3 regions of the Agrobacterium sp. 22-226-1 genome follow, and region 1 is predicted to be linked to each of the others. Evidence: riboswitches for the same ligand, from Rfam matches in the RefSeq annotation. Region 1 holds a riboswitch; each other region holds the start of a gene.
What was found. A riboswitch is a leader RNA that binds a small molecule or an ion and turns the genes downstream of it on or off. The one in region 1 is predicted to bind thiamine pyrophosphate.

Region 1 (4,351 bases):
CGCCCATTTCGAGGAATGGCGCGACAAGGTGCTGGAAGAGGAAGAACTGGAACAGCACAAGCTAGGCAAGGCCATCGAGCGTGAAGAGCACTGGATGCGTTATGGCGTGACCGCAAGGCGCAAGCGCAACATGCGCCGCGTCGGCGAGCTTCAGGCCATGCGGGCGGAATATCGCGGCCATAAGGGGCCGCAGGGCACGGTGCAGGCGACCGTCACGGAAGGGCGGGAATCCGGCAAGCTGGTTATCGAGGCAGACAGCATCACCAAGGCTTATGGCGAGCGCGTGATCGTCGCGCCGTTTTCGCTGCGCGTCCATCGCGGCGATTGCATCGGTTTCGTCGGCCCGAATGGCGCCGGTAAAACCACGCTTCTGAAGATGCTCACCGGGCAGCTGGAGCCCGATAGCGGCTCGGTGAAGCTCGGCACCAATCTGGAGATTGCGACGCTCGACCAGAAACGCGAGGATCTCAATCCCAACGATACGCTCGCGCATTATCTGACCGATGGTCGCGGTGAAAATCTGCTGGTCAACGGCGAATTGAAGCATGTGACGGGCTATATGAAAGACTTTCTGTTCCAGCCGGAACAGGCCCGCACGCCGATCCGTAACCTTTCCGGCGGCGAGCGCGCGCGCCTTATTCTAGCACGCATTCTGGCGCGGCCGACCAATCTTCTGATCCTCGACGAGCCGACCAACGATCTCGATATCGAAACGCTCGATTTGCTGCAGGAAATCGTTGCGGGCTTTTCCGGCACCGTTATCCTCGTCAGCCACGACCGCGATTTTCTCGACCGCACCGTCACCTCCACCATCGCGCCCGTCAATCCGGATGAACCGGACGGACGATGGATCGAATATGCCGGTGGCTATTCGGACATGATGGCGCAGCGCAAGGGCGCGGCGGAAGAAAAACGCAAGGCTGAGAAACAGGAAAAGGCGAAGGCCGCACCTTCGGCCTCTGCATCGCAGGATCCTTCAAAGGCCAAGGGCAAGCTTTCCTTCAAGCAGAAATTCGCGCTCGAAAATCTTCCGAAGGAGATGGAAAAGGCGCAAGGCGAAATCGCAAAACACGAGCAGCGCATGGCCGATCCGGAGCTTTTCACAAAGGACCCGGCGGCCTTCAACACGCTGGCGCAGGAAATGTCGAAGCTGCGCGACAAGCTGGAGGCCATGGAAGAAGAATGGCTGGAACTGGAGATGTTGCGCGAGGAACTGGAGGGCTGAAGGCAATCAGCCCCCGTTTGGCCGGCCCTCCTTCGGCCTTTGACAGAAAAGCAGAATTGCCGTTCTATGCCGGCGTTCGTTTGGAGGAGTTGTGAAAATGCGCATGATTTTCGTCAATCTGCCGGTCAAGAATATCGAGACATCAAGAAACTTCTTCACTGCTCTCGGTTTCAGCTTCAACCCGGAATATTCGGATGACCGCACGCTCTGCATGATCGTGGAAGAGAATATCTTCGTGATGCTTCTCCAGGAGGGACGTTTCCGCGATTTCATCAACGGCGACATTGCCGACGCGACGCGAACCACCGAGGTTCTGACCTGTCTTTCCGCCGGAAGCAGGGAGGAAATCGACCGGATGATCGCCACGGCGCTCGCCTCCGGCGGCAGCGGCTGGAAGCCTGTTCAGGACCATGGCTTCATGTATGCCGGCAGCTTTCAGGATCCCGACGGGCACGTCTGGGAACTGGTGCATATGACGGAACAGGGCTGACCTCGGCCATCTTGCCAATCAGGGACGGCGGGACTACACCATCATCTTGATCTAACGGGGTGTCTTTTGCGCTTGGGTGCAAAAGGCTGAGAGGCTTGCCAACCCGAAGAACCTGATCCGGTTCATACCGGCGGAGGGATTAGACGGCTTTAACGCAGGCGGCTATTTCCCTATCGTTTTTTTGAGGAGATACCCGTGCACCGTCGTCTTTTCCTGAATTCCCTCTTTGCCGCCTCGCTGTTTTTGCCCGGTCTTGCCGTTGCACAGGATAGACAGGAACTGACCGTCTACACCTATGAGAGCTTCGTTTCCGAATGGGGTCCCGGTCCCAAGGTGAAGGAGGCCTTCGAGAAGGTTTGTAATTGCACGGTCAATTTCGTCGGCGTGGCCGATGGCGTGGCGCTGCTCAATCGTCTGAAGCTTGAAGGGGCGGGGTCCAAGGCGGATGTCGTCGTCGGTCTCGACACCAATCTTGTCGCGGAAGCAAAACAGACCGGCCTATTCGATGTCAGCGGCATCGATGCATCGGCGGCCAAGGTGCCGGGCGGCTATACGGACGATGTTTTCGTTCCCTATGATTACGGTCATTTCGCTGTCATTTATGATACGCAGGCGGTGAAAAGCCCGCCGACGAGCCTGAAAGACCTCGTGGAAGGCGACCCCTCGCAGAAAATCGTCATTCAGGATCCGCGCACCTCCACGCCAGGGCTTGGCCTGCTGCTATGGGTGAAATCGGTTTACGGCGACAAGGCCCCGGAGGCCTGGGAAAAGCTCAGGAAGCGCATTCTCACCGTTACGCCGGGCTGGTCGGAATCCTATGGCCTCTTCACCAAGGGTGAGGTGCCGATGGTGCTCTCCTATACCACCTCGCCCGCCTATCACATGGTCGCTGAAAAAACGGATCGTTATCAGGCCGCCGCCTTTTCCGAAGGGCATTACATCCAGATCGAGGTTTCCGGTCTCCTTAAAAGCGCGCCGCACAAGGAGCTGGCAAAGCAATTTCTCGCTTTCACGCTGACATCCGGTTTTCAGGATGCCATTCCGGAAAACAACTGGATGATGCCGGTTGCGGCGACCTCGAAGCCCTTGCCGGAGGCGTTTTCGAAACTCGTGGTGCCGCAGAAGACTTTCCTGATGGATCCGGAAGAGGTGGCGAAGAACCGCAAGGCATGGATCGATGAATGGTTTGCCGCCATGAGCATGAATTGAGGAAGAGGCACACCCGCGCATGATGCTGCGTCGCGATTACCGGCGGTCGATCATTTTCGGAACGGCGGCTTTTGCCGCCGTTTTCCTGTTCATGGCGCTCGCGGTTGCGGCTCTCCTATCCTTTGATGCCGGCGTGTCCGCTGCCGGCATCATGGATGCCTATACGCTGCGCATCCTGCGTTTCACGCTTTATCAGGCAACGCTTTCCACCCTTCTTTCCATTGTTCTCGGCCTGCCGGTGGCGCTGGCGCTTTGCCGGCGGCGCGAGTTTCCGGGAAGGATCTGGATCGTCAGGCTGATGGCGGTGCCGATGGGTCTGCCGGTGATCGTCGGCGCCTTCGGTATCATCACCATCTGGGGCAGGCAGGGCGTTTTGAATTCGGCCCTCGTTTTTGCCGGGGCGGATGAGCCTTTCAGCATTTACGGCCTGTCCGGCATCCTCATTGCCCATGTGTTTTTCAATCTTCCGCTTTCGGTACGGCTGATGCTGGCAGGGCTGGAGCGCATTCCGGGCGAATATTGGCGCATGGCGGCGAGCCTCGGCATGGGGCCGGTTTCGATTTTTCGGTTTATCGAATGGCCGGCGGTCGCGCGTCTCGTTCCCGGCATTGCCGGGCTTGTCTTCATGCTGTGCGCCACCAGCTTCACGCTCGTTCTTCTGTTGGGTGGCGGGCCAGCGGCAACGACGCTGGAGGTGGCGATTTATCAGGCGCTGCGGTTCGATTTCGATCCGCAGCGGGCGATTGCGCTTTCGGTTTTGCAGATTGGCCTCACCGCAATCCTGCTCGGCCTTCTTGCCTTTTTGCCGTCGCCCGAAGCGGAAATTCCCTCGCTTGGTCGTTCCCTTCGCCGTTTCGACGGAAAGGGCATGGGTGCCCGCCTTTGGGATGGCGCGGCAATCGTGTTCGCTGTTCTGCTGATCGGCCTGCCGCTTGTCGCCATCGCTGTCTCGGGTTTGAGGGCCGATTTGCCGCGTCTTCTGTCCGCGCCGATTTTCCTGCGCGCGGCGGCGACCAGTCTTGCAATCGCCGCACTCTCCGCAGCCCTTGTCGTGCTTTGCTGCATGGCGATCATCGGCGCGCGCCAGGCGATAGGCTCCAGACGGCAGGCGGGGCAACCCCTGCACTTCCTCTCCGCCATGCTGGGGGCAGGGTCTTCGCTGGTGCTTTTGGTGCCGCCAGTCGTATTGGGAAGCGGATGGTTCCTGTTATTGCGGGTTTTCGGCGATGTCAGCTTTTATGCGCCGGTCCTCGTGGCGCTGATCAACATGCTGATGGCTTTGCCGCTTGCCATGCGGGTTCTGGAGCCGGCCTGCACCAGTCATTTCCTGCGCACCGGCCGGCTTTCCGCCAGTCTCGGGCTTCAGGGCCTGACGCGGCTGCGGTTCGCCGATCTTCCGGTTCTGTGGAGGCCGCTGGCCATGGCGC
Region 2 (4,351 bases), on a different contig from region 1:
GGGCAATGCCTATCACCATTCCGATATCGGCGGTTACACCAGCCTTTTCGGCAATGTCAGAACCGCAGAACTCATCATGCGCTGGACGGAAATGGCCGCCTTCACGCCGGTCATGCGTACCCATGAGGGCAACCGGCCGCGCGACAATCTCCAGATCGATCAGGATGAGGCGGTTCTTGCCCATTTTGCCCGTATGACATCCGTCTATGTCGCGCTGGCCCCCTATCTGAAATCGCTCTCGGCGGAAGCGGCCAGAACAGGCCTGCCGGTGCAGCGTCCGCTCTTCCTGCACTACGAGAATGACCGGCAGACCTATACCATTCAGGACTGCTATCTCTACGGGACGGACATGCTTGTCGCACCCGTCTGGAAAGCGGGTGAAACGCAACGCTCGCTCTATCTTCCAGGCGACGGTGAATGGGTGCACCTGTGGAGCGGCACGCATTATCCCGGCGGACAGGACGTCACCGTCGAAGCGTCGCTCGGCGAGCCGGCGGTGTTCTATCGTGCAGATAGCAGTCATCGGCCGCTGTTTGAACAGCTTCTCACCATCGGCTGAACGATAGCCGAGTTCGTCCCTGCCATCACCCCGTCAGGCGGGGTGATGTGATGGCCTTTTTGAAAAGGGCGGTCATCGCATCGCTGATACCTTGCGAAGGGCTGACCTCGAAGAACAGGCCCGGCGAAGCGCATTGCTGCATACGCGCGCCGATTTCCGGCTGAAAGGGCTCGATCCACGTATTGTACCAGTCATTGGTCGGCAGCGGCAGATAGGTGGTATAAAGCACGGCGATACGAAAACCCTTTTCCTTCAGCTTCGTGCAATATTTGATATCGATCGGCTCCTGACAGCGGCCGCTGGTGGTTTTTTTGGTGCAGGCGGATGGCTTGTAGCTATCGCCGACGCCGTCCGAAACGAAGAAGACGATCTTTTCGGGGCTGGCCGAACTTGCACCGGTGCCCGAACTGCCGATCCTGTCGCCAATCTGGGTCAGTGCCCGGTCAAAATCGGTCTGCTGGTCGTTGTTGAACCCCTGCTTGGGGATCGACATCAGGTCGACTTCAGCGGCTTTTTTCTTCGCGATCGCCAGATCAGATGTCAACGACACCACTTCGAGCAGCTTCGTATCTTCCGCTTTCTCTCCGAAGGAGTAAACCGCCATACGATATTGATTGCTGCTTTTGCGCATGGACTTTGCCGTATCCATCAGGCTTGCCGTGGCCTGCGCCACCACATTGATGCGCGTTGTGACCCCGAGGCTTTTGGCCTTGTAGTAATAACTGTTCTTATCCACCACCCCGTCTTTCACGATGTGACAGGCGAAAGCACATTTGTCGCTCGTATTCGCAACCATGGTGGCAACGTCGGTTGGCGTCGCGCCAACGCCCATCGAGGGGGTGTTATCCAGAAGAACATAAAAGTCGCTGAATGTTTCCGTCTCGTATTTGGCGGTCGCCTTGCCCGAAACGGTGATGAGATCCTCTCCGAGTATCCGTGAAAGCGTCGTGCCGACGGATGCCGTGAAATTGACCGAGGATTCGATGGCATTACCTTGCTTGATCACCGACACGTCAAGAGAAAGGAGCTTGTAGTCGGGATTGGCCCGCTCGTTGCTTTCAAAGAATGCGGAGGCTTCATCAGTGCCAAGCGAAATGACACCGTCACCCGACATTTCCTTTGCCTTGTGAACGCTCGACGACGTATCGGCGACCACCGCAAGCGCCGCGGCATCCGCCGCCATCTGGAGGTCCGATTTGACGGCCATGCCACGCGTTATATCAAGGGCCACGCCAGCCGCCCCAATCAACGGCACCATCAACAGGGCGCTGAGAATGCCGAAATTTCCCGATTTATCCTGCCAGATGTTCTTCAAATTCGCCCCCGGAACTTTCCCCGGAGCGAAAGTTAGCCGAACAATATTGAAAGGCAGTTTCAAGAGATAACTAATTTTCGATAAATCTAATTTCCTCAATAACTAATACGCCAATGGGAGATGCGCAGCGGCGCGAGGCCGTTCGGCATTCAAGATCACGCCTGACGACGGATCGCTGGTCGGACGTTGACATTTATGAAACTTGACCTACAAAACAAACTCTTCCGAGGGGAGCACCGAACGGTGCTGAGATGGCGATGAGCCGGACCCTTGAACCTGATCCGGGTCATGCCGGCGTAGGAACGGAACTGCCGCGCCAAGAGGCGTTGCCCTTTCTCTTCTCCGCTTTGCCTGATCTCCGAGATTGTCATATCTGGAGACGAATGATGATGCTGAAACCTTCCGTCCTTCGCACACGGTGCGTCTGCGTCTGAGGTCCAGCTCATGCGTGCCACCCATGCGCTGAACGGTGTCGGTCTTCTGCTGGTTTTCTGGCAGGCAGGAACATGGCTGTTTTCGCCGCCCCGCTACATCCTGCCGTCGCCCGCCGATGTTGCCGGCGCTTTCTGGCGTCAGCCAGGCTTCCTGTTCGGGCAGGCACTGGTGACGCTCGGTGAAATGGCGCTCGGGCTCGCGGCGGGCATCGCCGCCGGTATTCTCGTCGCTTTCACGATTGCCGCCATCCCGCGCCTCGGCCGCCTCGTCTGGCCCATGGTTCTGGTGTTGCAGGCCTTTCCGGTCTTCGTGCTCGCCCCCATCCTCGTCCTCTGGTTCGGTTTCGGCATGGCTTCGAAAGTGGTCATGACGGCAATCATCATCTTCTTCCCCGTTGCGTCCGCTTTCACGGATGGCCTCAACCGCACAGATCGCGCCATCCTCGACGCCGCCTCGCTGACTGAGGCGAGCCACTGGCAGATCCTCACCCGGTTGCGCGTGCCGCTGGCGTTGCCCTCGCTCATTTCCGGCCTGAGGGTGGCCGCACCGCTTGCCCCACTCGGCGCCGTCATCGGCGAATGGGTTGGCGCATCGGCGGGGCTTGGGTTCGTCATGATCCAGTCCAATGCCCGCATGCAGACCGACACCATGTTTGCCGCCATGGCCATTCTCGCCATCATGGCTGTGCTGCTGCGGCTCATTGTCGACCGGGCGACCGCCAATCTGGCCCCCTGGGCCAAGGAAACAGAACACACCATTCTTTTCAGATCTTTACGGAGACTTTCGGCACCATGAAACGAACTCTTCTTTCCCTCATCGTCGCGGCAGCAAGCGTGCTTTCCCCCATGCAATCGCACGCGGCAGACAAGCTGACCGTGTTGTTAGAATGGTTCGTGAACCCCGATCATGCGCCGATGGTGATCGCCAAGGAACGCGGCCTGTTCGCCGATGCGGGGCTCGAGGTGGAACTGGTTCCGCCCGCAGACCCCTCCGCCGTGCCGCGTCTCGTCTCGGCCAAACAGGCCGATATCGGCGTACATTACCAGCCGAACCTCTACCTCGATCACGATGCCGGCCTGCCGCTCGTGCGTTTCGGCACGCTGGTCGAAACCCCGCTCAACACCGTCACGGTTCTGGCCGATGGGCCGATCAAGAGCCTGAAAGACCTGAAGAGCAAGAAGGTCGGCTTTTCCGTTTCCGGCTTTGAAGATGCGATGCTGAAACGCATGCTGGAAAAGGACGGTCTGACGAAGGACGATGTCGAACTCATCAACGTCAACTTCTCGCTCTCGCCGTCCCTGATCGCCGGCAAGGTGGATGCCACGCTTGGCGGCTTCCGCAATTTCGAGCTAACGCAGATGAAGCTCGAGGGACATGAAGGCCGCTCTTTCTTCCCGGAGGAACACGGCGTACCGGCCTATGACGAGCTGATCTTCGTCACGCATCGCGATCTCGCAACAGACAACCGCCTGCCGCGTTTCCTCTCAGCCGTGGAACAGGCCGCGATCTTCATCACCAACCATCCGCAGGAATCCTGGCAGCTTTTCATCAAGGCCTATCCGAACCTTGACGACGCGCTGAACAAACAGGCCTTCTTCGACACGCTGCCGCGCTTCGCCAAACGCCCGGCCGCACTCGACCGCGCGCGCTACGCCCGTTTCGGCGCTTTCATGCAGGAAATGCAGCTGATCAAGCAGGCGCCGGCGGCGGACGACATCGCCGTGGAGCTGCAGCAGCAATGACCACGACTTTTCCGACAGCGGCAAGGGCCGCCGAGATTCTGGAGCGGGTGCGGCAGACGCGCCCGCGCGTGCATTGCCTGATGAACACCGTGGTGCAGAAATTCACCGCAGACGGCATCACCGTCGTCGGCGGCATCCCCTCCATGACCACCTCGCTCGAGGAAATCGAGAGCTTCGTCACCAAGGCGGATGCGCTGACCGTCAATCTTGGCACGCTGGATGCCGAGCGGCGAAAGGTCATCCGGCTGGCGATCGAAATCGCCAATGCATCCGGCAAGCCATGGATCGTCGACCCCGTGC
Region 3 (4,351 bases), 160 kb from region 1:
GCTCTTCAGCGCTTTCACGCTCGCACCAGGGCGCCAGCATGCCGCCCGCATACCAGGATGCGCCGCGCGGGGGTTCGGCATTGCGCTCGCAAACCTCGACGGTAACGCCGGTTCGCGCCAGCTCGAAGGCCGCCGTCAAACCGGCGACCCCCGTTCCCTTGACCAGAACGCGCATGCTATTCGGCATCCGCAGGCGTCGCGAGCGGCATGTAAAGCTCACCGCCTTCCTTGAAGCGTGCGGCCATGGCCTCCAGTCCCTCCTTTTGCGCCTCGGCGCGGATATCGTGAGAAATCCGCATCGAGCAGAATTTCGGTCCGCACATGGAGCAGAAATGCGCGACCTTGTGCGCTTCCTTCGGCAAGGTCTCGTCATGGAAGGAGCGCGCCGTATCCGGGTCCAGCGACAGGTTGAACTGGTCCTCCCAGCGGAACTCGAACCGCGCGCGCGACAGCGCATCGTCCCGCACCTGTGCCGCCGGATGGCCCTTGGCGAGATCGGCGGCGTGGGCAGCGATCTTGTAGGTGATGACGCCGACCTTCACGTCGTTGCGATCCGGCAGGCCGAGATGTTCCTTCGGCGTGACGTAGCAGAGCATCGCGGTGCCGAACCAGCCGATCATCGCCGCACCGATGCCGGAGGTGATATGGTCGTAACCCGGCGCAATATCGGTGGTGAGCGGCCCGAGCGTATAGAAAGGCGCCTCACCGCAGGTCTTCAGCTGCTTGTCCATATTTTCCTTGATCTTGTGCATCGGCACATGGCCGGGGCCTTCGATCATCACCTGGCAATCCTTCGCCCAGGCGATCTGCGTCAACTCGCCGAGCGTCTCCAGCTCCGCGAATTGTGCGGCGTCATTGGCGTCGGCAATCGAGCCGGGACGCAAACCATCGCCCAGCGAGAAGGAGACATCGTAAGCGCGGCAAATGTCGCAAATCTCGTCGAAATGCTCATACAGGAAGCTTTCCCTGTGGTGATGCAGACACCACTTGGCCATGATCGACCCGCCGCGCGAAACGATGCCGGTGACGCGGTTGACGGTGAGCGGGATGTAATGCAGCCGCACGCCGGCATGGATGGTGAAATAATCCACACCCTGCTCCGCCTGTTCGATCAGCGTATCGCGGAACACTTCCCAGTTCAGGTCTTCGGCAATGCCGTTGACCTTTTCAAGCGCCTGATAAAGCGGCACCGTACCGATCGGCACCGGCGAATTGCGGATGATCCATTCGCGGATATTGTGGATGTTGCGGCCGGTAGACAGGTCCATGACGGTATCCGCACCCCAGCGGATCGCCCAGACCATCTTCTCCACCTCTTCCGCCATGGAGGAGGTAACGGCGGAATTGCCGATATTGGCGTTGATCTTGACGAGAAAATTGCGGCCGATGATCATCGGCTCAAGTTCCGAATGATTGATATTGGCAGGGATGATGGCGCGGCCGGCCGCCACTTCCTGACGCACGAATTCCGCCGTGACGTAGTCCGGGATATGCGCGCCGAAACTTTCGCCGTCACGCGCCAACTTTTCCTTGGCCGCCTCGCGCCCGAGATTTTCACGGATGGCGATGAATTCCATTTCCGGCGTGATGATACCGGCCCGCGCATAGGCAAGCTGGGTCACGGCTTTACCGGCCGTGGCTCTGAGCGGCTGGTGGCGCACCGAAAATTCGGGCGTCAGGCGTTCGCCGGTGGCAAAGCCGTTATCCTCCGGCTTGACGTGCCGGCCGTCATAGGCCTCGACATCGCCGCGCGCAACGACCCAGTCATGACGCAGACGCGGCAGACCCTTTTCAATGAGAACGGGATGGGTAGGGTCGGTATAAGGACCCGAGGAATCATAGACCGTAACCGGCGGTTCACCCGCCGTCGGATGAACCGCAATCTCGCGCATCGGCACGCGGATATGGGGATGCAAAATTCCCGGTTTATGGATTTTCGTGGAGGCGGCATGCGGCCCGGTGGTAACCGACAGCGGGATAGTCTTGGCAGCGATATTCATCTTGAGGCTCCAAAGTTTAACAGTGGAGACCCAGTTCGAGCCGGAATGATGGAAAATACCGAATTGCCGGAACGCGACGTCATACGCCCGCCCGACCTTCGGTCTTTGCACCGTCCCTACGCCAGTATGAACTGGATCAGGTTCAACGGGTCACTGCGCATGAAAGCAGAATCTCAGCCCCTTGACGGGACACCCCTGGTGAATGGCCACAGCAAAAAACACCGACCGGCATTTGTCAAGGCCGACGATCCATGCTTGGCAAAGGTGCGGGAATGGCGCATGCTGCCGTTAGTTGTAATTAACCTAACGGTTTAGGCGAATATTATCGTTTGCAACGTAACGATAAGCACAAACCATCCTGATGTGAAATTCATGGGAGATACGTCGGAATGAACGCGACTATTCGTGAAATACTGGCCAAATTCGGCCAGCTTCCAACCCCTGTCGATACGATTGCAGATGAAGCCGATCTTTATGCGGCGGGCCTTTCTTCCTTTGCATCCGTGCAATTGATGCTCGGCATCGAAGAAGCATTCGATATCGAATTCCCCGACAATCTGCTGAACCGCAAGTCATTTGCGAGCATCAGGGCCATTGAAGACACCGTTAAGCTCATTCTGGATGGTAAAGAGGCAGCCTGATGAACGTCACCGTAGCGCCGCAGGATGAAACGCTGTCCGCGCGCGCGGGCCGTGTCGCCGCAATCGCCGCCAAACACGCGGATGAGGTGGATGTCACCGGCCGCTTCCCGCAGGAAGCCGTCCACGCCTTGCGACAGGAACGTCTGCTCGGCATCCAGGTCCCCTCTTCGCTGGGCGGCGAAAGCGCTTCCCTACAGGAAATCGCCGATATCTGCGCCCGGCTTGGTCAGGCCTGTTCGGCAACCGCGATGATTTTCGCCATGCACCATATCAAGGCATCCAGCCTGGTGGAACACGGCGAGACGAGCGCATGGCATGCCGGCTTCATGAGCCGCATCGCCAGCGAACAGCTTCTGCTCGGCTCCGCCACCACCGAAGGCGGCATTGGCGGCAATCTGCGCAACTCCATCTGTGCAATCGAGGTCGAAGGCGATTTCTGCCGGCTGGAAAAAGACGCCACCGTCATTTCCTATGGCAGCAATGCCGATGCGATCCTCATCACCTCGCGCGCCCACAAGGATGCCGCGCCCGCCGATCAGGTGATGACGGTCTTTCTGAAAAACCAGTACACGCTCGAAAAGACCCATGTGTGGGATACGCTCGGCATGCGCGGCACCTGTTCGGACGGCTTCCTGTTTCGTGGCGAAGCGCCGGCGGCGCAGATATTCCCGAAACCCTTTGCGGAAATCGCTGCACAATCCATGCTTGCAAGCTCGCATCTCCTGTGGAGCGCCGTCTGGTACGGCATCGCCTCGGATGCAGTGCTGCGCGCCCAGTCTTTCGTCAGAGCCGCGGCGCGCAAGTCGCCCGGCACCGCTCCTCCCGGCGCGATCCGCCTTGCCGAGGTCTCCACCAAGCTGCAGGTCGTGAAATCCAACATCATCGCCGGCATCAAGGCTTACGAGGACACCAAGAGCGACCCCGAAAAACTGATGTCCATGGCCTTTGCCGTCGCCATGAACAATGTGAAAATCTGCTCTTCGGAAACCATTCTCGAGATCATCGATCATGCCATGCTGGTCTGCGGCATCATGGGCTACAAGAACGGCACGCCCTACAGCCTCGGCCGGCACCTGCGCGACGCGCACTCCGCCCGTCTGATGATTTCCAACGACCGAATTCTCGGCAATTCCGCCAATCTCCTGCTGGTTCACAAGCAGGACACCAGCCTCTTGGGATAAGACCATGGACATGCAAACATCGTTTCTCGATCGACTGTTCGAAGAAGGCCTGCTGATTGAAACCGGTGTGGACGGTCTTTATGGACGCAGCGGCCAGTTCGAGGATGTCATTGCCGCCTTTGAGCGGCTGATCGACCGCACGGGCGGCGCTGACGGCGCCGAAGCGATCCGCTTTCCGCCCGGCATCAACCGCGCCTATTTCGAAAAGAGCGGTTATATGAAGAGCTTCCCGCAGCTCGCCGGCACGGTCCATTCCTTCTGCGGCTGTGAGCTCGACCATGTCAGCCTGCTGAAAACCATGGATGAGGGCGGCGACTGGACCAAGGACCAGAAAGCGACAGACATCGTGCTGACGCCGGCGGCCTGCTACCCGCTTTATCCGACGATTGCCAAGCGCGGCGCGCTACCTGCCGGCGGCGGTCTCTATGACATCCAGTCCTATTGTTTCCGTCATGAACCCTCCAAGGACCCGGCCCGCCAGCAGCTTTTCCGCATGCGCGAATATGTTTGCATGGGCACCGAGTCCGAC

Region 2: linked by a shared signal. The riboswitch ahead of ACQZ5K_RS04775 (ABC transporter permease) and the one ahead of thiB (thiamine ABC transporter substrate binding subunit) in region 1 are both predicted to bind thiamine pyrophosphate.
Region 3: linked by a shared signal. The riboswitch ahead of thiC (phosphomethylpyrimidine synthase ThiC) and the one ahead of thiB (thiamine ABC transporter substrate binding subunit) in region 1 are both predicted to bind thiamine pyrophosphate.

The regions. Positions count from the first base shown of each region.
Region 1 is NZ_JBNWCP010000005.1:179,172-183,522, reverse strand. It holds gene ACQZ5K_RS11060 (ABC-F family ATP-binding cassette domain-containing protein) at 1-1,225, shown strand, start outside; gene ACQZ5K_RS11055 (VOC family protein) at 1,323-1,715, shown strand; TPP riboswitch at 1,761-1,871, shown strand; gene thiB (thiamine ABC transporter substrate binding subunit) at 1,911-2,924, shown strand; gene thiP (thiamine/thiamine pyrophosphate ABC transporter permease ThiP) at 2,944-4,351, shown strand, end outside.
Region 2 is NZ_JBNWCP010000002.1:395,114-399,464, forward strand. It holds gene ACQZ5K_RS04765 (alpha-glucosidase) at 1-559, shown strand, start outside; gene ACQZ5K_RS04770 (TadE/TadG family type IV pilus assembly protein) at 585-1,874, opposite strand; TPP riboswitch at 2,092-2,194, shown strand; gene ACQZ5K_RS04775 (ABC transporter permease) at 2,319-3,104, shown strand; gene ACQZ5K_RS04780 (ABC transporter substrate-binding protein) at 3,101-4,051, shown strand; gene ACQZ5K_RS04785 (hydroxyethylthiazole kinase) at 4,048-4,351, shown strand, end outside.
Region 3 is NZ_JBNWCP010000005.1:20,636-24,986, forward strand. It holds gene thiO (glycine oxidase ThiO) at 1-175, opposite strand, end outside; gene thiC (phosphomethylpyrimidine synthase ThiC) at 177-2,000, opposite strand; TPP riboswitch at 2,096-2,207, opposite strand; gene ACQZ5K_RS10345 (acyl carrier protein) at 2,390-2,641, shown strand; gene ACQZ5K_RS10350 (acyl-CoA dehydrogenase family protein) at 2,641-3,822, shown strand; gene ACQZ5K_RS10355 (amino acid--[acyl-carrier-protein] ligase) at 3,827-4,351, shown strand, end outside.